3 regions of the Afipia sp. GW821-FHT04G03 genome follow, and region 2 is predicted to be linked to each of the others. Evidence: predicted binding sites of a transcription regulator. Region 2 holds the regulator's gene; each other region holds the start of a gene.
What was found. The regulator LexA, encoded in region 2, represses DNA repair genes until DNA is damaged. The targets are predictions, from matches to a motif close to TGTTCNNNNTGTGTTCNG.

Region 1 (6,782 bases), on a different contig from region 2:
CCAGACCTGCCCCCGCAGTTGCTTCTGCGTTGTATTTGGGCGGTTTTTCGCATAGAAGCGCTGCCTCTTCCCTTTCCGCGGACGGTCAGGGCGAGGCTTTTTTCTTCGGAGAGTCAACGATGGGTTACAAGGTTGCGCTAGTTGGAGCGACCGGCAACGTGGGCCGGGAAATGCTCAACATTCTGGACGAACGCAAGTTTCCTGCTGATGAGGTGGTGGCACTCGCCTCGCGCCGCAGCATGGGCGTCGAGGTGTCCTATGGCGACCGCACCCTGAAATGCAAAGCGCTCGAGCATTACGATTTCAGCGATGTCGACATCTGCTTGATGTCGGCGGGCGGAGCCGTGTCCAAGGAGTGGTCGCCGAAGATCGCTGCTGCCGGCGCTGTCGTGATCGACAATTCCTCGACCTGGCGCATGGACCCGGATGTTCCACTGATCGTGCCTGAAGTGAACGCCGATGCTGTCGCGGGCTTCACGAAGAAGGGCATCATCGCCAATCCGAATTGCTCGACCGCGCAACTCGTGGTCGCGCTGAAGCCGCTGCACGACAAGGCGGTGATCAAGCGCGTGGTGGTGTCGACCTATCAGTCGGTGTCCGGCGCGGGCAAGGATGCGATGGACGAGTTGTTCACGCAGACCAAGGCCGTCTATACCAACAGCGAACTCATCAATAAGAAATTCCCGAAGCGGATCGCGTTCAACGTGATTCCGGAAATCGACGTGTTCATGGAGGACGGCTACACCAAGGAAGAGTGGAAGATGATGATGGAGACCAAGAAAATTCTTGATCCCAAAATCAAGATGTCCGCGACCTGCGTGCGCGTCCCGGTGTTTGTCGGCCATTCGGAATCGGTGAACATCGAATTCGAGAATCCGATTTCGGCCGATGAAGCCCGCGACATCCTGCGCAATGCGCCGGGCTGTCTCGTGATCGACAAGCGCGAACCGGGCGGCTACGTCACGCCGTATGAAGCTGCGGGCGAGGACGCCACCTACATCAGCCGTATCCGCGAGGATGCCACGGTGGAGAACGGCCTCGTGCTGTGGTGCGTGTCGGACAACCTGCGCAAGGGCGCCGCGCTGAACGCGGTCCAGATCGCAGAATGTCTCGTCAACCGCAAGCTGATCAGCGCGAAGAAAAAAGCGGCTTAAGCAAACCGGCACGGGTGGGGGGATGTCAGAGAAACCTTCGGAGCATCCCACACCCGCTGCCTACCAGCCGAATCCTTCGCTGAAGCGGGCCGAATACGGTTTCGAAACGGTTTTGTTCAACAGCCGGTGGCTGATGGCGCCGTTCTATCTCGGCCTCGTCGTCAGCCTTGTGGTGCTGCTCTACAAATTCGTGCTGCTGCTGATCGAGTTTGTGCTTCACGCGCCGGCGGCGAAGGAATCCGACATCATTCTCGGCGTGCTGTCGCTGATCGACGTGTCGCTGACGGGCAACCTGATCCTGATCGTGGTGTTCTCGGGCTACGAGAATTTCGTGTCACGGATCGATCCGCGCGGCCATCCGGACTGGCCGGAATGGATGACCAAGGTCGACTTCGCGGGGTTGAAGCAAAAATTGCTGGCGTCGATCGTCGCGATTTCGGCGATCCAGGTGCTCAAGGCTTTCATGAATATCGACGTGGCGTTCGATGCGCAGAAGATGGGCTGGCTGGCCGGCATCCATCTCGTGTTCGTGGTTTCGACGCTGCTGATCGTGTGGTCGGACCGGCTCGGCGGCCACGGCGCGTCCGACAAGGCCGGACATTAAACCACTAGTTGCTCAACACGCTGTGATAGACGCGGCTGAACTCGTTCGTGGTCTGATCGACGATCGACAATGAACCTTCGGCGACGCCGAAATAAGCGCCGTGCAGTCGCAGTTTGCCGCTCTCGACGGGACTTTTCACGAACGGAAATGTCATCAGGTTTTCGAGGCTGCGCAGCACCGCTGCCTTCTCGATTCGCGTGACGAATTGCTGCATCGTTTCGTGGTCGCGCTGCTCGACGATTTCACCCGGCTTGACGAACATCGACATCCATTTGCCGATAAAGTCGCCGGGCGTCAGCGGCGCGCTCTTGTCGACGAACGCGCGGATGCCGCCGCACTGCGCATGGCCAAGTACGACGATATGCTTCACCTGCAGGACCTGAACCGCATATTCCAGCGCCGCCGATACGCCATGCGCATTGCCGTCAGGCTGATAGACCGGGACCAGATTGGCGACGTTGCGCGCCACGAACAGTTCGCCGGGACCAGCATCGAAAATCACTTCCGGAGAGACGCGGGAGTCGCAGCACCCGATCACCATGGATTCAGGTGACTGGCCGCCCTGGGACAGTTCGCGATAACGGGACTGTTCGGTGGGCAGGCGCTCGGTGACGAAGGCCTGATAGCCGGCAAGCAGGCGTTCAGGAAAGGGCGACATGGGAAGCCTCGCAAATTTTCCCCCGTTGGCTAACCTAGCTGGCAGCCCGGGACAAGTCTTTCGGGCCGTGATCCGAAGTGCTAACGCAGGCAATCCGAATTCAGGAACAAAACGATGAACCGTCCGCGCCGCAGTGTCTTGTTCATGCCGGGCTCCAATGCACGGGCGCTCGACAAGGCGCGCAACCTTCCGGCCGACGGCGTGATCCTGGATCTTGAGGATTCCGTCGCGCCCGACGCCAAGCCTGTGGCGCGGGACCAGATCGCGGAAGCAGTCGCGGCCAGGGGTTTCGGCAGGCGCGAAATCATCATTCGCATCAACAATCTGGAATCGCCGTGGTGGCAAGACGATCTGGCCATGGCTGCGGCCGCGCGGCCGGACGGAATTCTGGTGCCGAAAATCTCAAGTCCGGATGACGTGAAAAAGCTTGAGGAGCGTCTGCGCGTGCTCAAGGCCGATCCGGCGATCGGCCTCTGGGCGATGATCGAGACGCCGATCGGCGTTCTGTCTGCGGAACAGATTGCGGCCACGGCGCGCGAAGGCGACAAACGGCTTGTGGGCTTCATCATGGGGCCGAACGACATCGCGCGCGAGACGCGGATGCGGATGCTGCCGGGGCGCACGGCGATGCTGCCGCTGTTCGCGCATTGCATCCTGGCCGCGCGGGCTTACGGCCTCGAAATTCTCGACGGCCCCTATAACGACATCAGCGACGTCGCCGGCTTCGCGAAAGAATGCGCGCAGGGCCGCGATATGGGCTTCGACGGCAAGACGCTGATCCATCCGGGCCAGATTGACGCGGCGAACGCGGCCTATACGCCACCGGCGGATGAGATCGCCCGAGCGCGCAAGATCATGGGTGTGTTCGATCTGCCGGAAAACGCCAGCAAGGGTGTGGTTCAGCTCGACGGACAAATGGTCGAACGGCTGCATGTCGAGATGGCGAAGCGCACTATCGCGATTGCTGACGCGATCACGGCTTTGAAGACGAACTAAATTACAACCACGGCCGCGAGGCTTTTTCCTTCGCCTCGAACACGTCGATGGACTGGCCCTTCTCCATCGTGAGGCCGATGTCGTCGAGGCCGTTGAACAGGCAATGCTTGCGGAACGGATCGATCTCGAACTTGATCGTGCCGCCGTCGGGCCCGCGGATTTCCTGCTTTTCGAGATCGACTGTCAGCGTGGCGTTGGCACCGCGGTCGGCGTCGTCGAACAGCTTGTCGAGTTCGTCCTGCGACACCCGGATCGGCAGGATCCCGTTCTTGAAGCAGTTGTTGTAGAAAATATCGCCGAACGACGTCGAGATGACGCAGCGGATGCCGAAGTCGGCCAGCGCCCAGGGCGCGTGTTCGCGGCTCGATCCGCAACCGAAATTGTCGCCGGCCACAAGAATCTTGGCCTTGCGATAGGAAGGCTTGTTGAGCACGAAATCCGGGTTCTCGCTGCCGTCGTCCTTGTAGCGCTGTTCGGAGAACAGGCCCTTGCCGAGGCCAGTGCGCTTGATGGTCTTGAGGTACTGCTTCGGGATGATCATGTCGGTGTCGACATTGATGATCTTCAAGGGTGCCGCCACGCCTTCGAGTGTCGTAAACTTGTCCATGATGTTCCCGTGAACCGGATGCAATTTGAGCTGTTCTAAATACATCATCGTGGCCGTCAAGGCTATGCGCTGAGGGAGGACACATCATGAACGCCATGCGCAGACGTGCGGCGTGCGCTGCGTGAAGGGGCAGATCTTGTCCGAAAACCGGATCCCGCTTTTCGGGATCACGCCTTAGATCACGCTCGCCTCGATGGCCTCCATGTCGTCGTCCGACAGGCCGAAATGGTGGCCGATCTCGTGCACCAGAACGTGCGTGACGATATGGCCGAGCGTCTCGTCATGCTCGGCCCAGTAATCGAGGATGGGGCGACGATAGAGCCAGATCATGTTCGGCATCGGCGCGATATCGCCGCTCGAGCGGAACGGCAGGCCGACGCCCTGGAAGAGCCCGAGCAGATCGAACTCGCTCTGCGCTTTCATCTCCTCGAGAACCTCATCCGAGGGGAAGTCGTCGGTCTGGATGATCAGTCCTTCGCACAGGTCCCGGAAATGTTTGGGCAGGCGCGCGTAGGCGTCATGCGCGATGGATTCGATGTCCTCAAGGGTGGGGGATTTTGCTGTCGGCCACATCGGCCTTGTTTAGAGGGCTTGGCGGGCGGGGCCAAGAGTGCATCGGACGCTGGATTGCCGCAGCAGGGCTTCGACCGGCGGCTTCTTGATGTTGACGCGCCCGTCTCAATCGGAGACGTTGCCGCTCACGGAACGCGAATTGAAAGCACGGGACGCCACCATGATGCGGACTTCGGCAATTCTTTTTGGTCTTTGCGCGGGCGCGATTGCGCTGGCGATGCCAGGCAGTGCACGGGCAGAGACGCCGGCGGTCGCGGCGACGCCACAGGCGCGGACTTCAGGGCCGATGGTGCAGGACTTTTCCGCGCAGAGCCGCAGGGTCATTCGGCGCGCACCGCGCCGCGTCCCGGTCTATCGCGGTTCAAATTATCCGGGGCCGAATTCGGTGCGGGTCTGCAACACGTATTACGAGCAGGAATACCGTCCGAGCGGAACGGTGATCGTGCCGCGCATGAACTGCCATTGGCGCGGGTAACCCGCACTCCGCGCGATTGTTTTCATAGTCTCATTTTTTCCTGAACGTGCCGATTGCGCCCGCGGCAATCGCCGCCGCGCATAATCCATAAACAGCGATGGCCATCGCCACCTGCGTGAACGTGCCGGCTGTTCCCGGCGTAGTGCCCGGTCCTTGCGACGCGTGGGCATGACCTGCGAGCAACATCATCAATGCATTGCTTGCGAGCATCAATCGTGAGACGTGCGCCATCACAACTCTCCTCTGGTTCCTTTCAGAGATACGCGCCGGTCTTGTTTCAGGTTCACGAACGGCAACGCTGAAAGTGCGTTCATGAATACGGCGCGGACATTCAGGACGCATTCACCTCGCTCTTTTTAGCCTGCTGCCACGTCGTCCGGCGTGGACATGCATCGGCATCGATGGAACGCGATGCGCCGGGGTTCGTTTCAACTCGCAGACCAAGGGAGAGAATTCATGAAGATGAACGTCAGAACAATTTTCGGGCTTGCGGCCGTTGCCGGCCTGCTGGCGGTCGCAGCGCCAGTTGACCGTGCGCAGGCGGTGTCGCTTCTCAACCCGGCCGCTTCGACTTCTACGAAGCTGGCAACCGAGGATGTCACGACGCAGGTCCATTGGCGCGGCCATCACCGCTGGCACCGGCATCGCGGCTGGCATCGGCACCATGGCTGGCACCACCGCCGCCATTGGCACCACCGTCATCACTGGCATCGCCGCCATCACTGGTACTGATGTCGCGTCGGCCGACAACGGCGCCTTTACCAAAACGGTGAAATGCCCGCGTCATGATCTTGCTGCAAATCCGAAGTCATCCTAATGCCGGACGGGGCAGATTGTTTATTCCGCTTGAAGCGGAAGGCGGTCCCGCCCGGGCCCAAGATTCAACGCTGGCTAGTTGGCGGAGTGGTGAACGGAAATCGGTGGTGCGCGTTATCTTAAACGTGTGGAGCAACGATCTGAGGAGAACTGCAATGAGAAAGTTCGTGGGAGCCGCGGCTGTCGCTGCCGCTCTTTCAATTGCCGGCTGGATGTCACTTGCGCCTGCGAGCGCCGCACAGCCGACGCCTGCGGTGTCGCATGATGCGCGTCTGGCCGATGCCAAGCCGACGGATGTCAGTGCGCGCCGCCGCCACTATCGGCGTTACGGATATTATTATGGCCCGCGTTATTACCGGCCCTATTATCGTCCCTACTACCGGCCTTACTACTATCGTCCGCGGCCTTACTATTATCGGCCGTACGGCTACTACCGCCCTTATGGCTACGGCTATCGTCCATATGGCTACGGCTATCGGCCTTATGGTTACGGTTATGGCTTCGGACCGGCGATCGGTTTCGGCTTTGGCTTCTAAATTCGCCCCGAACCACCAAACAAAAACAGGCGCTCGAAAGAGCGCCTGTTTTTATGTCATCGGCGATGAGACGGGGGTTGGCCTGCTCAGGTTGTATGCCACTCGCGGATATCGACGAAGTGTCCGGCGATCGCTGCGGCTGCGGCCATGGCAGGCGACACCAGGTGGGTGCGGCCTTTGAAGCCCTGACGGCCTTCAAAGTTGCGGTTCGAGGTCGACGCGCAACGCTCTTCTGGCGACAGCTTGTCGGGATTCATCGCGAGGCACATCGAGCAACCCGGCTCGCGCCACTCGAAGCCGGCCTTGATGAAAATCTTGTCGAGCCCTTCGGCCTCGGCCTGCTCCTTCACGAGACCTGAACCC
Region 2 (6,782 bases):
GCCGTGTATCACACCGGCGGCGCAGTGTCTCAAAGCGAATTGCGACGAATTAAATGGACTTTCGCCGGGTGCCGCCGGTCACGGGAACGCCATTTGGCCTTGGCGGGGCCGCCCGGATTTGGCACATAGACGCCAACTTGAAAGGGTTTCAATGACTGACGAATCGGGTTCGGACGCGGGCGGCGACTTCATCCGCGACATTGTCGCTGCGGATCTTGCCGCCGGGAAGCACGCCGGCGTGGTGACGCGCTTTCCGCCGGAGCCGAACGGATACCTGCATCTCGGCCATGCGAAATCGATCTGCCTGAACTTCGGAATTGCCGAGGAATTCGGCGGGCATTGCAGCCTGCGCTTCGACGACACCAATCCGACCAAGGAAGAACAGGAATACATCGATGCGATCGAGCGCGACGTGCGCTGGCTCGGCTTCGACTGGGGCACGCACCTGCATTTCGCGTCGGACTATTTCGAGCAGCTTTTTGGCTGGGCGCAGGATTTAATCCGCTCCGGGAAGGCCTATGTCGACGATCAGTCGCAGGAGGAAATCCGGCTGACGCGCGGCACGCTGACCGAGCCCGGACAGAACAGCCCGTTCCGCGAGCGGAGCGTTGCGGAAAATCTCGACCTGTTCACGCGGATGCGCGCCGGCGAATTTCCGAACGGCGCGCGCGTACTGCGCGCCAAGATCGACATGACGTCGGGCAACATCAACCTGCGCGATCCCGTGCTCTATCGCATCCTGCACGCGCATCATCCGCGCACCGGGGGGGCGTGGACAATCTATCCGAGCTACGATTTCGCGCATGGCCAGTCCGACGCCATCGAGCACGTCACCCATTCGATCTGCACGCTGGAATTCGCCGATCATCGGCCGCTCTACGACTGGTTCATCGAGAATCTTCCGGTGCCGTCGCGCCCGCGGCAGTACGAATTCGCGCGTCTCAATGTCACCCACACGCTGCTGTCCAAGCGCGTGCTGACGGAACTGGTGCGTGGCGGGCATGTCACCGGCTGGGACGATCCGCGCATGCCGACGCTTGCGGGTTTGCAGCGGCGTGGCGTGCCGGCGGAGGCGCTGCGTGAATTCGTGAAGCGGATCGGTGTCGCCAAGGCGAACAGCACCGTGGACATCGGCATGTTCGACTTCGTGGTCCGCGAGACGCTCAACAAGAGCGCGCCGCGCCGCATGGCCGTGCTGCGTCCGCTCAAGGTGGTGATCGAAAATTATCCGGAGGGGCAGGTCGAACATCTCGACGCCGTCAATCATCCGGAGGTGCCGGCATTGGGATCGCGGCAGATTCCGTTCGGGCGTGAAATTTACATCGAGCACGACGACTTCATGGAAACGCCGGTAAAAAAGTTTTTCCGGCTTGCACCGGGCAAAGAGGTGAGGCTGCGCTACGGCTATTTCATCACCTGCCGCGACGTCATCAAGAATGCCGCGGGCGAAGTGATCGAACTGCGCTGCACCTACGACCCAGAAACCCGGGGCGGCAACGCGCCCGACGGCCGCAAGGTGAAGGGGACGATCCACTGGGTCGCCGCGTCGGACGCAGTGCCGGCTGAGGTGAGGCTCTACAATCTTCTGTTCTCGGCGCAGCAGCCCGACGCCGCCAACTTCGCGTCACAGATCAATCCGGACTCGCTCGAGGTCGTGACGGCGATGGTCGAACCGTCGCTGGCCGGCGCGAACGATCCCGGCACGATGCAGTTCGAGCGGCAGGGATACTTCTGCCGCGACCGCGACTCCACGCCCGGCAAGCTGGTGTTCAACCGCACCGTTGGATTGCGCGACACCTGGGCCAAGGTTGCATCCGAAGCGTGAAGATATAGTCGCGCATTCTGCATCCGTTCCGCTGTCCCTTTTGATGCACCGTCAGGTAGCATCCGATCGCGGGGACGCGCGGGCGGGGCGGCGCGATGGCCAGCCGGGACAACGATCAGCGGCGCACACAAGGCCGGGTGACCACCTGGCCGCCGCGGGGTGCTGCGCAGGCCGGCTCAGCCGCCGAAAGCGGCGCGGGTCTCTGGTCGTCGTGGATCGGCCTTCTGAAAAGCTGGTTGCGCGCCGAAGCGGGACCGGGGCGGTTGTTGCCCTGGGTGCCGGTCGCGTTCGGCACAGGCATCGCAGCGTATTTCGCGGTGGACCGCGAGCCAGTTGCGTCCGTTGCCGCCGTGACTGCGGCCGTCCTCTGCATCGCAGCGTTCCTCGCGCGTAGGCACCCGATGTTTCCGGCGGTGGTGATGCTGGCCGCGCTCGCGGCGGGCTTCGCGACGGCCGCGCTCAAGACCGCCCGGGTCGCGCATGGCGTGCTGGCGCGTCCGATATTCGCCGTGACCATGAAGGGCTTTGTCGAAACCCGCGATGAGCGCGAGCGCACCGATCGCTTCGTGCTGCGCGTGGAAGAGATGGAAGCTCCGCGCAGCGAAATCAAACTCGAACGTGTGCGGCTGTCGGTCAAGAAGGGCACTGCGCCTGCGGTCGGCAGTTTTGTTGAGCTGAAGGCGCGGCTACTGCCGCCGCTGTCGCCGCTGCGCCCCGGCAGTTACGATTTTGGCCGCGACATGTATTTCGCCGGGATCGGCGCATCCGGATTCGCGATGGGCGCGATCAAGACCATCGAGGCGCCGCGCAGCGGCGGCACATATCTACGTTATGCCGCGACGATGCAGGGGATGCGCGATGCAATCGACGCGCGGATTCGTAGTGTGCTCAACGGCGATTCACGCGCCATTGCAACGGCGCTGCTCACCGGACGCCGCGACGCGATTTCCACGCCGGTGAATGACGCCATGTTTATCTCCGGGCTTGGCCATGTGCTGTCGATCTCCGGCTATCACATGGCGGTGGTGGCGGGCGTCGTGTTCTTCGCGGTGCGTGCGCTGCTCGCGCTGTTTCCCGGATTAACGGTGACGTTCCCGATCAAGAAATGGTCGGCGGCGGCGGCCTTCGTCGCGGCGTTGTTCTATCTGCTGTTGTCGGGCGCGGAAGTCGCGACCCAACGCTCGTTCTTCATGACGGCGGTGGTGCTGATCGCGGTGATGGTCGACCGCCGCGCCATCACGTTCCGCACCCTCGCGGTTGCGGCCATGATCGTGCTGCTGATCGCGCCGGAGGCGCTGGTGCATCCGAGCTTCCAGATGTCGTTCGCGGCAACGCTGGGACTTGTAGCGCTGGTTCAACTCGGGATGCCGAACCTGTTCGCGTCGCCGGACAATACGCAGGTGGCGCGCGCCGCGTTGTGGGGCGGCCGCGAAATCACGATGCTGGCGCTGGCGTCGCTGGTCGCGGGATTTGCGACGATGCCTTATGCGGCGTTTCACTTTCATCGCGTGACGCCTTACGGCGTGCTGGCCAATCTTGCTGCGATGCCGGTGGTGTCGGTGCTGGTGATGCCGGCCGGATTGCTGGGGCTGCTCGCCATGCCGTTCGGCTTCGACGGCGTGTTCTGGCGGCTGATGGATGTCGGCATCGGCTGGATGATCGCGGTGGCGCAATGGGTCGCCGCATTGCCCGGCGCCATCGGACGGCTTGCGGCGTTCGGGGCCGGGCCATTGGCCGCGATGAGCGCGGGCATCATCGTGCTCGGTCTGTTGCGGACGCCGCTGCGCTGGGTAGGAGCGGGGCTGATCGTGCTCGCAACGGCGTGGGCGCTGACGACACCGCAGCCGGATATTCTCGTGGCTGGCGATGGGCACACTGTCGGGGTACGCGGCAAGGATGGCAGGCTGCGCCTGATGCGCACCGGCAAGGATGCTTTCCTGTCGCGCGAATGGCTGGCCGCCGATGCCGATACCCGCACGGCGGCCGATCCGTCGCTGATAGATGGTGTGTCCTGCGACCATGCGGGATGCGTGGTGCAAGCGGAAGGCGGCGCCACCATCGCTCTCACGCTGAAACCTGGAGCTTTCGCGGACGACTGCGCGCGGGCCGCCGTGATCGTGACGTTGCGGCAGGCGCCCGCTGATTGTGCGGCCATGGTGCTGGATCAGGACACGCTGCGCAGGCGCGGCACGCTCGCCTTGCGCAAGACCGCCGACGGCTATGCCGTCACAGCCATCAGGCCGCGCGACGTCGATCGCCCATGGTCTGCGGCAGTTGCGGAGGATGAGTCACAGACTCCGGCGTCTCGGCCGAATGTCCCGGCGCGCTCTGTCGATGCGACGCCCGCCGAAAGCGACCTCCAGCCGGACGATTAATTCTCGAGGCTCAATACTTCCGGAGCAGGCCGATCAGCTTGCCCTGAATGCGCACGCGGTTGGGCGGCAGGATCCGGACTTCATAGGCCGAGTTGGCAGGCTCAAGCGCAATGGATGCGCCGCGCCGCCGGAAACGCTTCAGGGTGGCTTCTTCCTCGTCGATCAGCGCGACCACGATGTCGCCGGTGTCGGCGCTGTCGTTGCGCTGGATCAGCACGGTGTCGCCGTCGAGAATACCGGCTTCCATCATGGAATCGCCGCGCACTTCGAGGGCGTAGTGTTCGCCAGACCCGAGCATGTCGGGCGGCAGGCTGATGGTGTGGCTGCGGGTTTGGAGCGCCTCGATGGGCGTACCGGCCGCGATCCGTCCCATGACCGGCACGGAGACGGGGAAGTTCGTATCGTCCTCGTGGCCAGCGGAGCTACTGCTGCGGACCTTGCCGAGGTTGCCCTCGATGACGCTGGGGGTGAATCCGCGACGGCCGTTGCCGCCGGCACCCGAATTCCCAAGCTCCGGCAGTTTGATGACTTCAATCGCGCGGGCACGGTTGGCGAGCCTGCGGATGAAGCCGCGTTCTTCCAGAGCCGTGATCAGCCGGTGGATGCCGGACTTGGAGCGCAAGTCCAGCGCGTCCTTCATTTCGTCGAACGAGGGCGGAACACCAGCTTCCTTCAGCCGCTCGTTGATGAAGCGCAGAAGCTCGTATTGTTTGCGTGTCAGCATCTATCTGGTCCCCGATCGCCTTTGCTCCGATGCCGCGCCTCTCTGGATACGGACCGTTGGACGGCCAATCAGGAGTTGCGAGTCACTCGAAACAAATCATGAACGAACACTATCTGTTCCATATGTGTTCCGCAACCCCTTAATTTCACGTCAACGACGGGGAGCTTTAGTTGGGAAGCCGGAGGATCGTGCAGGGCGAGCCGGCAGGGGCCGCTGGTGCGAAGGGTGGGCGGACGATAAGCGCATCCGCCGCCGCCAGATTGCCCACCAGAGAACTGTCCTGAGGGCCTACCGAGGTTGCGACGGGCACGCCCTCAGCGCCTGTCTCAAGCCGGGCCCGCAGATGATCCTGCCGCTTGTCGTTGGCTGGCAGCTCGCGCCCCAGCACGGCCCGCTCCAGGACATGATCGACCTGGGTTCGTCCCGACAGCGCGCGGATGAGCGGCACCAGAAACAGGAAGGCGCAGACATAGGATGACACCGGGTTGCCGGGCAGGCCGAGCACGCGCATCGGCCCGAGCCGTCCGTGCATCATCGGCTTTCCGGGCCGCAGCGCGATTTTCCAGAAAGCCATGTCGACGCCTTCGGCTTTCAGCGCAGTCTGAACAAGATCGTGGTCGCCGACGGAAGCGCCGCCGGTGGTCACAAGAACATCGACGCCAAGATCGCGCGCGCGCCGGATGGCATCGGTTGTCGACTCGAGCGTATCGCGCGCGATGCCGAGATCGATGGGGTCCGCGCCTTCGTTGCGCGCGAGCGCGAACAGCGCGAACACGTTGCTGTGGACGATCTGGCCCGGCGCGGGCTTTGTGCCCGGCACGACCAGTTCATCGCCGGTCGCGAGGATCGCGACCCTTGGGCGGCGATGCACCGGCAGTTGCGGATGGTTCATGCTCGCGGCCAGCGCAAGCGCGCGGTCGGTCAGGAGCGATCCCCGCCGCAGCCCTGTTTCGCCTTCGCGGAAATCGATGCCCGCCGGCCGGATGTTTTTTCCCGCCGCGATGGCCTCGTTGACGATCACGGTGTCGCCGTCGCGCGCGGTGTCTTCCTGAATGATGACGGCGTCGGTCCCGGCCGGGATCACGCCGCCGGTGAAAATGCGCGCGGCTTGTCCCGCGCCGACGGTCGCATTGAACGGGCGGCCGGCGGCGACTTCGCCAATGACTTTCAGGCGTGCGCCCGAAACAGCATCGGCGGCGCGAACCGCATATCCGTCCATCGCCGACATGTCGGCGGGCGGCTGGGTGCGCAATGCTGCGATGTCACGGGACAGCGTGCGATGAAACGCGTCGTTCAGCGCGGCCATTTCTTCGGGAAGCGCGGCTGCGTCCTTGAGGACGGCGGCATAGGCTTCGGCGACCGGCATCAGCGCCATGGGACGCTCCTTACGAGTGGAGTGGATTTGACATTCGCTTCCACCCCGCAGCGAGTACGCAAAGCGAATGTCAAATCCGAAACTCCACTCGAAGTCTATATTTGCTAGTGGTCCTTTGGTTTTAACATTCGCATAAAGGCCTGCTGAAACGGGGTGCGAATGTTAAAACCGGACCACTAGTAGTCGGCGAGATAATGGCCGGACTTGCCGCCCTTTTTCTCGACGAGGCGAACGCCTTCGATATGAATGCCGCGCTCGACGGCCTTCACCATGTCGTAGATCGTGAGACATGCCACCGACACGGCGGTCAGCGCTTCCATCTCCACGCCGGTGGGGCCCTTGACCTTCACCGTCGCGCGCACGCGGCAGCCGGGCAGCTTGGTGTCGGGCGTGATGTCGATGGTGACTTTCGAGAGCGCCAGCGGATGACAAAGCGGAATGAGATCGGAGGTGCGCTTCGCCGCCATGATCCCGGCGACGCGC
Region 3 (6,782 bases), on a different contig from region 2:
CCGCGGTGACCACCACCGCGAGCCCGGAAAGCAGCAGCGCAATGCCGTCACCGCCGATGATCTGGTCCTTGCCGAACAACGCCGACATGAAACTGAGCGTGATCGCGGGGACCAGTACGAAAACATAGACGAACAGCCGCGCGAAGGGATCGAGCGGCGGGCGATAGATGATCGGCGCATCTTCCGCCTTGCGTTCCAGATAGCGGGAATTGGCGATCACCAGCAGCGCCACGCCAAACAGCGCGAACAGCAGGCCGGAGAGAAGCCCGATCCAGCCGAACAGCCTGTCCTGAAGTTCGGCCGCCGCGGGCAATGGCGGCAGCGCGGTCGTATCCGCGCGCAGCCACCACACCGCATAAGGCAATACCAGCACGATGACGACGACAGCCGCATAGAGCGGATCGGTCGATGCGAATGCGCGCCTGCCCCTCGCGGTCGCCGCCGCGAAAATGGCCAGCAAGGCCAGCAGCGGAATCGCCGCCGGCGTGGTCAGCACCAGCAGGCCGACCTCGACCGGCAACAGGAACCACGCGTTGCGCCGCCCCTGCCCGATGATTTGCCATGCATGAAGCAGCACCAGCGCCCACAACGGACGCGCCAGAATGAGTGGGCCGAATTCGATGCCGGGAAAGGAAAAGGCGGTGATCGTCGCCGTCAGCAACACGGCAAGCACCGCCTGCTGCGCTCCGACAATGGCGCGGCTGAGTTTGAACAGCGCCCAGAACGTCACAATGAAGCAAAGCTGCGACAGCAGGTAGACGCCGAAGATATGATTGCCGGACAGACGGAAAGCGATGTCCGCGAGCCAGAACGCGGCGGGCGGCCCAAGATGTGTGCCGACCTGATACTCCCGGCCGAAAGCCAGCACGGTCGCGACCTCACCCGGCGGGCTTCCGTACAGCAGCCACGGCAGGACCAGCCACACCGCCGCCTGCGCCAGCACCACGATCCAGAAGATCAGGCGCGGCCGGGCGCGAACCAGTTCAACGATCAGGGAGGTAAAACGCATGAAACGTATGAACCGGCATTCTGAGGGACTGCCTCACTGATAAGGCGCATCAAGCCATCCGGCAACCGAACCGCTCAGATGGCCGCAACGGCATCCTCAGCCACAACCGCCGCCTCGATTTCAACAGGCTCCGCCGCACCGTCCTGATCCGCGCCGTGTTTCTGCCGCGCGGCGGCAACAGGCGCGAAAAAGCGGCGGTGATGGACCGTCGGCCCGAGCCGGTCGAGCGCTTCGAGATGGGCCGGAACGCCGTAACCCATGTGGCGCTCGAAACCGTAGCCAGGGTGGTCGAGCGCCAGCCGGCACATCAGCCGGTCACGCGAGACCTTGGCGACGATCGAAGCCGCGGCGATCGAGATGACAATGCCGTCGCCGCCAATCACGGCCTCGCTTTCGCACGACGTATCCAGCCGGTCGCGTCCGTCGACGAACACATGCTGCGGCATTTCGGGCAAGGCATGAACAGCCCGGGCCAGCGCCCATAGCGACGCGCGAAGGATGTTGTCGCGGTCGATCCGCGATGGCGGCGCGACGGCGACCGAGACCAGCGCGGTCGCGCAAATTTCCTCGAACAGCGCCTCGCGGCGCTCCCGCGTCAGGCGCTTGGAATCGTCGATGCCTTTTGGAATCCGTTTCGGATCGAGGATCACGGCAGCGGCGACCACCGGACCTGCCAGCGGACCGCGACCGGCCTCGTCGCAGCCCGCGACCGGCCAGACGCCGCGCTTGATCAGCGCGCGCTCGCGCCGAAAGCTCGGCGGCGCCACGGCAACCACGCCGTTGCGCGGCGCGCGTTTCGCTGCCTGTGGAACCGCTGCGGATTTATCCCGAATCATGCGGCGATGCTGCGGGCGCGCGTGCCGCCCCGCAAGCCGGAATTTTCATTCTTGCCCGCTATTCAACCGAGCCGGCTTTAGAACAAATCAAGCTGCGCGTTGGCGCGCCTGGGCCGCGCGAAGTGGGCGGTCGTGAGTTTCGAGCGCCGCTTGTTGAGGCCGAGCTTCTCGCACGCGATCTCGAACCGCCGTCCGATCATCCACGCCATCGGGCCGGTGCCCTTCATGCGCGTTCCCCATTGCGAGTCGTAATCGCGGCCGTCACGCATGTCACGGATCAGCGTAAAGACATGGCGGTATCTGTCCGGATAGTTCGCCATCAGCCATTCACGGAACAGGTCGCGCACTTCAAGCGGCAGCCGCAGCAGCACGTAACTCGCTTCCTTCACGCCGGCGTGGGCGGCGGCATCGAGAATGCGCTCGATCTCGGAATCGTTCAGCGCCGGAATCACGGGCGCGACCATCACGGTCGAGGGAATGCCCGCATCGGCCAGCAGCCGCAGCGCCTCCAGCCGCTTCGGCGGCGTCGCCGCGCGCGGCTCCATGGTGCGCGCCAGCTTCGGGTCCAGCGTTGTCACCGAAATCGCGACCTTGGCGAGATTGCGCTTCGCCATCCGCGCCAGAATGTCGATGTCCCGTGTCACCAAGGCAGACTTCGTCACGATGCCGACCGGATGCCCGGTTCGCTCCAGAACCTCGAGAATGCCGCGCATGATTTTATGCTCGCGCTCGATCGGCTGATACGGATCGGTGTTGGTGCCAATCGCGATCATGCGCGGCTCGTAACCCGGTGCGGCCAGTTCCTTCTCCAGCAATTCCGGCGCATCAGGCTTGGCGAACAGTCTGGATTCGAAATCCAGCCCCGGCGAGAGCCCAAGATAGGCGTGGGTCGGGCGCGCGAAGCAATAAACACAGCCATGCTCGCACCCACGATAGGGATTGATCGAGCGGTCGAAACCGATGTCGGGCGAGTCGTTGCGGGTGATGACCTTGCGCGCGGTGTCGAGAGCGACAGTGGTCTGGAACGGCGGCAATTCTTCGAGGCTTTGCCAGCCGTCGTCGAAAACAACCCTGGCTTCGGCCTCAAACCGCCCGCTGGCGTTGGATTGCGCCCCGCGGCCCCTGCGCCGCTGGCGGTCGATGGCGACTTCGATCTCGGGAAAAGGAGAAGGAACACCCGCCGGCTCGGAGGGCGACGTGACCGGCGGGTGTTTGAGGGCATGGGATGCACGGCTCATGGGGTGAACATAGCACCGAATGAGAACAAAACAAGAACTCTCGCGCAGCGCTCACAGGAAATTTTGGAGCTGATTTTTCAGCCTGATTTTTCAGCGCCGATTTTTCGGAGCTTTTGTTTGCCTGCCGCGTTGACCGCCCGACGGACCATTGAAGGGAGACGATTATGCGAGAATTGCTTTATTCGACCGCCGCAGCCGCCGCGATTGCCGGCTCGGCTCTCTTGGCGACGCCAGCCTCCGCAGGCGCATTCTGCGCGACGCAAGCTGATGGACAGAGTTTCCGCAGTTGCGGCTATCCGACCTATGCCTCGTGCGCACGCACCGTGAGCGGCGCCGGCGGCCAGTGCGTGTCCAATCCCGGATGGCGAGGCGGTTATGGCGGATATGAGGATTCCTACGCCTATGCGCCGGGCCCTGCTTACGGCGCCGGATATTATAATGATGGACCGGGTTATTACCGCCAGCCCGGCATCGGGATCACCATCGGCGCCTACTGACCGATAGTCTCGACATCAAAAAGCCCCGGCGAACTTTCGCCGGGGCTTTCGTTTGGACCGGGCGGGTCCGCCGTTAACAAATGCCGCAAAAAGCTGCACCTGACGGGCTGTCCTGAGTGTGACAAGATGATAACGGTTCCGCACTAGGCATTGACGGACGAGCATTCCAGCCCCGGCCCATGATCAGCGTTGTCATTCCCACCGAAGGCGTCGAGCAACCTGTCGTTGCCACCCTCGCTGCCCTCGTTCCGGGGGCGGCCGCCGGAATCGTGCAGAAGGTCGTGCTGGTCGACCGGCCGGGCTCCGACACGATCGAGCGCGTGGCCGACATCGCGGGATGCGACTTCCTGAAATTCGACGGCTCGCGCGCAGCGGCCCTCGCGGCAGGGGCGGAGCAAAGCCGGTCGCCGTGGCTGCTGTTCCTGCTTCCCGGCGCCGTACTGGAAGCCGGCTGGATCGATGAGGCCGCCCAGTTCATGCAGCGGGTGTCGCTGAGCGGACGTCAGCGCGCAGGCATCTTTCGTTATGCGCGCTCGCCTTATGAGGAGGCGACGGTGCGCGACGGGATGAAATCCCTCGCCCGGTTTATTTCCGGCCCATCCGCTGACCAAGGCCTGCTGATCTCCCGCGACCATTATGAGCGCGTCGGCGGCTATGCCCCGGCTACGCGCCGCGCCGAGGCTAAACTGATCTCGAAACTTGGCCGCACCGGCCGCGCGGTGCTCAGAACCAAGATTTTCGTGGCCGCCTGAAGTAGTTGACCGCGTCAACAATAATACTTGACCGCGTCAACAATTTCATGAGAATGCCCGTCTGGACAAGACGAGGCACGTTCGCCGATGCGCGCACCTTCCAAAGACGGTCAGGACACGCGGATCGCGGCCGTCCGGCAGTTCAACCGGTTCTACACGCGCAAGATCGGCGTGCTCGAGCAGCACCTGCTGGAAAGCCCCTTCACGCTGGCCGAAGCCCGCGTGCTGTTCGAACTGGCGCATGGTGATGGCGCTCTCGCCAAGGACATCGGCGCCGAGCTGGGCCTCGACGCCGGCTACCTCAGCCGGATCGTTCAAGCGTTCACCGAACAAGGGCTGATCACACGCAAGCCGGTTCCGTCGGATCGCCGTCAGTTCAAGCTGGCATTGACCGCCAAGGGCAAGCAGGCCTTCGAGCGCCTCGACCGCACATCGCATCGGGAAGTCGGCAAGATGATCGACGCGCTTCCCGGCGATGGCGGGCAACGTCTGGTCGAGGCGATGACCACCATCGAACGATTGCTTGGCGACGAGCCGGCGGCCCGTCCGGAGGCGACGCTGCGCACGCACAGGCCCGGCGACATGGGCTGGGTCGTGCAACAGCACGGGTTTCTCTACGCGCAGGAATTTGGCTGGGATATTTCATTTGAAGGCATGGTCGCCGAGATCGTCGCGCAGTTTCTGAAAGATTTCGATCCGGCCCGCGAACGCTGCTGGATCGCCGAGATCGACGGCAAACAGGTCGGCTCGGTGTTTCTGGTCAAGCATTCCGACGACATTGCAAAGATTCGTCTGCTGCTGGTTGATCCGGCGGGACGCGGCATCGGCCTCGGCAAGCGGCTGGTCGATGAGTGCGTCGCCTTCGCGCGCCAGTCCGGCTACCGCAAAATCACGCTGTGGACGCAAAGCATGCTGCTTGCCGCACGCGGAATCTACCAAAACGCGGGGTTCAGACACGTCGCAAGCAAACCGCATCACAGCTTCGGTCATGACCTGACCGGCGAGACCTGGGAGCGCGACTTGTGATGCACGGGCGTGACGAGCGCGAATATCGCGTCACGCCCGAAATCATCGCCCTCCACACCGCCAAGGCCCGGCGGTTGCGGCTGCGCGCCTATCGCAAGGCGATGCGGATGATCCTTGCCGGCCTCTCGAAGGCCGTCAGCAAGGTTCGCCGCTGATCGGCGTCAGCTTCGCGCCTTGCCGCGCTTCAGGTGCTCGTCCAGCCGGGGCATGATCTCGACGAAGTTGCACGGCCTGGTGCGGTAGTCGAGCTGGTGCGCGAGAATGCCGTCCCATCCATCGCGGCACGCGCCCGGCGAACCGGGCAGACAGAAGATGAAGGTCGCACCGGCGACGCCCGCCGTCGCACGGCTCTGGATCGTCGACATTCCGATTTTCGCGTGACTCATCATGTGAAACGCAATCGAGAAACCGTCCATCCGTTTCTCGAACAGCGGCTCGACGGCTTCGGGCGTCACGTCGCGGCCAGTGAAGCCGGTGCCGCCGGTTGTGACGACAACGTCCACGCCTTCGTCGGCGATCCATGTTCTTAGTTTTGCGCGGATTGCCTCGACGTCGTCGGTGACGATGTCACGCGCGGCAAGGACATGCCCTGCCGCCGTGATGCGATCCGCAAGCGTGGTGCCGGACTTGTCGTCGGCAAGCGCGCGCGTATCGGAAATCGTCAGCACCGCAATATTGAGCGGGATGAACGGCGACGCGTCGTTGCTTGCAGACATGGCGGTTAAAGCTGTACGCCGGGCGCGAACGTATTGCAGGCCTGCACGCTGCCCTGCTGATAGCCGGTCATGAACCAGCGCTTGCGCTGCGCGGCCGAGCCGTGCGTGAAGGAATCCGGCACCACGCGGCCCTGCGTCTGACGTTGCAGCGTATCGTCGCCGATGGCGGAGGCGGTTTGCAACGCCGCGTCGATGTCGCCGGCTTCGAGGAAGCCCGGACGCTTCTTCTCTTCGCGGTTGACCCAGACGCCGGACAGACAATCCGCCTGCAACTCGACGCGCACCTGAATGGCGTTGGCTTCCGCCTTGCTGCTCGCCTGCTGCTGCATCTGCGTCGCCTTCGACAGGATGCCGAGCTGATTCTGGATGTGATGACCCGCTTCATGCGCGATGATGTAGGCCGCGGTGAACTTGCAGGCATTGCCCGAGCAGCCGCGGAATTTGGTCTCGATCTCGCGGAAGAATCCCGTGTCGAGGAAAATCTGCCGGTCCGGCGGACAATAGAATGGTCCCATGGCCGACTGCGCCATGCCGCAACGTCCGCCGTTGGTGGCATTACGGAACAGCACGATGCGCGGCCCGCGATAGGTCTGCCCGCTGGCCTGGAAAATTTCGGTCCAGCGGTCGTCGATTTCGCCGAGCACGCCCGCGATCATGCTGCCCATCTCGTCGGAGGGCGCGCCGGCCTTTGCGGGGCCGGTCTTGCGG

Region 1: the regulator LexA is predicted to act here: its motif matches at 4,721-4,738, upstream of AC07UB_RS11775 (metallopeptidase family protein).
Region 3: the regulator LexA is predicted to act here: its motif matches at 3,105-3,122, upstream of AC07UB_RS19540 (PA0069 family radical SAM protein).

What each region holds. Positions count from the first base shown of each region.
Region 1 is NZ_JBWKSV010000002.1:517,258-524,039, forward strand. It holds gene AC07UB_RS11750 (aspartate-semialdehyde dehydrogenase) at 120-1,154, shown strand; gene AC07UB_RS11755 (TIGR00645 family protein) at 1,177-1,758, shown strand; gene AC07UB_RS11760 (carbonic anhydrase) at 1,763-2,416, opposite strand; gene AC07UB_RS11765 (HpcH/HpaI aldolase/citrate lyase family protein) at 2,531-3,412, shown strand; gene leuD (3-isopropylmalate dehydratase small subunit) at 3,414-4,019, opposite strand; gene AC07UB_RS11775 (metallopeptidase family protein) at 4,194-4,592, opposite strand; gene AC07UB_RS11780 (hypothetical protein) at 4,753-5,067, shown strand; gene AC07UB_RS11785 (hypothetical protein) at 5,098-5,409, opposite strand; gene AC07UB_RS11790 (hypothetical protein) at 5,663-5,884, shown strand; gene AC07UB_RS11795 (hypothetical protein) at 6,039-6,419, shown strand; gene leuC (3-isopropylmalate dehydratase large subunit) at 6,506-6,782, opposite strand, start outside.
Region 2 is NZ_JBWKSV010000001.1:654,098-660,879, reverse strand. It holds gene AC07UB_RS03265 (glutamine--tRNA ligase/YqeY domain fusion protein) at 152-1,825, shown strand; gene AC07UB_RS03260 (ComEC/Rec2 family competence protein) at 1,921-4,200, shown strand; gene lexA (transcriptional repressor LexA) at 4,211-4,924, opposite strand; gene AC07UB_RS03250 (molybdopterin molybdotransferase MoeA) at 5,091-6,299, opposite strand; gene moaC (cyclic pyranopterin monophosphate synthase MoaC) at 6,476-6,782, opposite strand, start outside.
Region 3 is NZ_JBWKSV010000004.1:297,658-304,439, forward strand. It holds gene AC07UB_RS19530 (glycosyltransferase family 39 protein) at 1-1,009, opposite strand, end outside; gene rnhB (ribonuclease HII) at 1,084-1,845, opposite strand; gene AC07UB_RS19540 (PA0069 family radical SAM protein) at 1,923-3,083, opposite strand; gene AC07UB_RS19545 (DUF3551 domain-containing protein) at 3,248-3,580, shown strand; gene AC07UB_RS19550 (glycosyltransferase family protein) at 3,760-4,332, shown strand; gene AC07UB_RS19555 (bifunctional helix-turn-helix transcriptional regulator/GNAT family N-acetyltransferase) at 4,420-5,358, shown strand; gene AC07UB_RS19560 (hypothetical protein) at 5,358-5,513, shown strand; gene moaB (molybdenum cofactor biosynthesis protein B) at 5,520-6,074, opposite strand; gene ypfJ (KPN_02809 family neutral zinc metallopeptidase) at 6,080-6,782, opposite strand, start outside.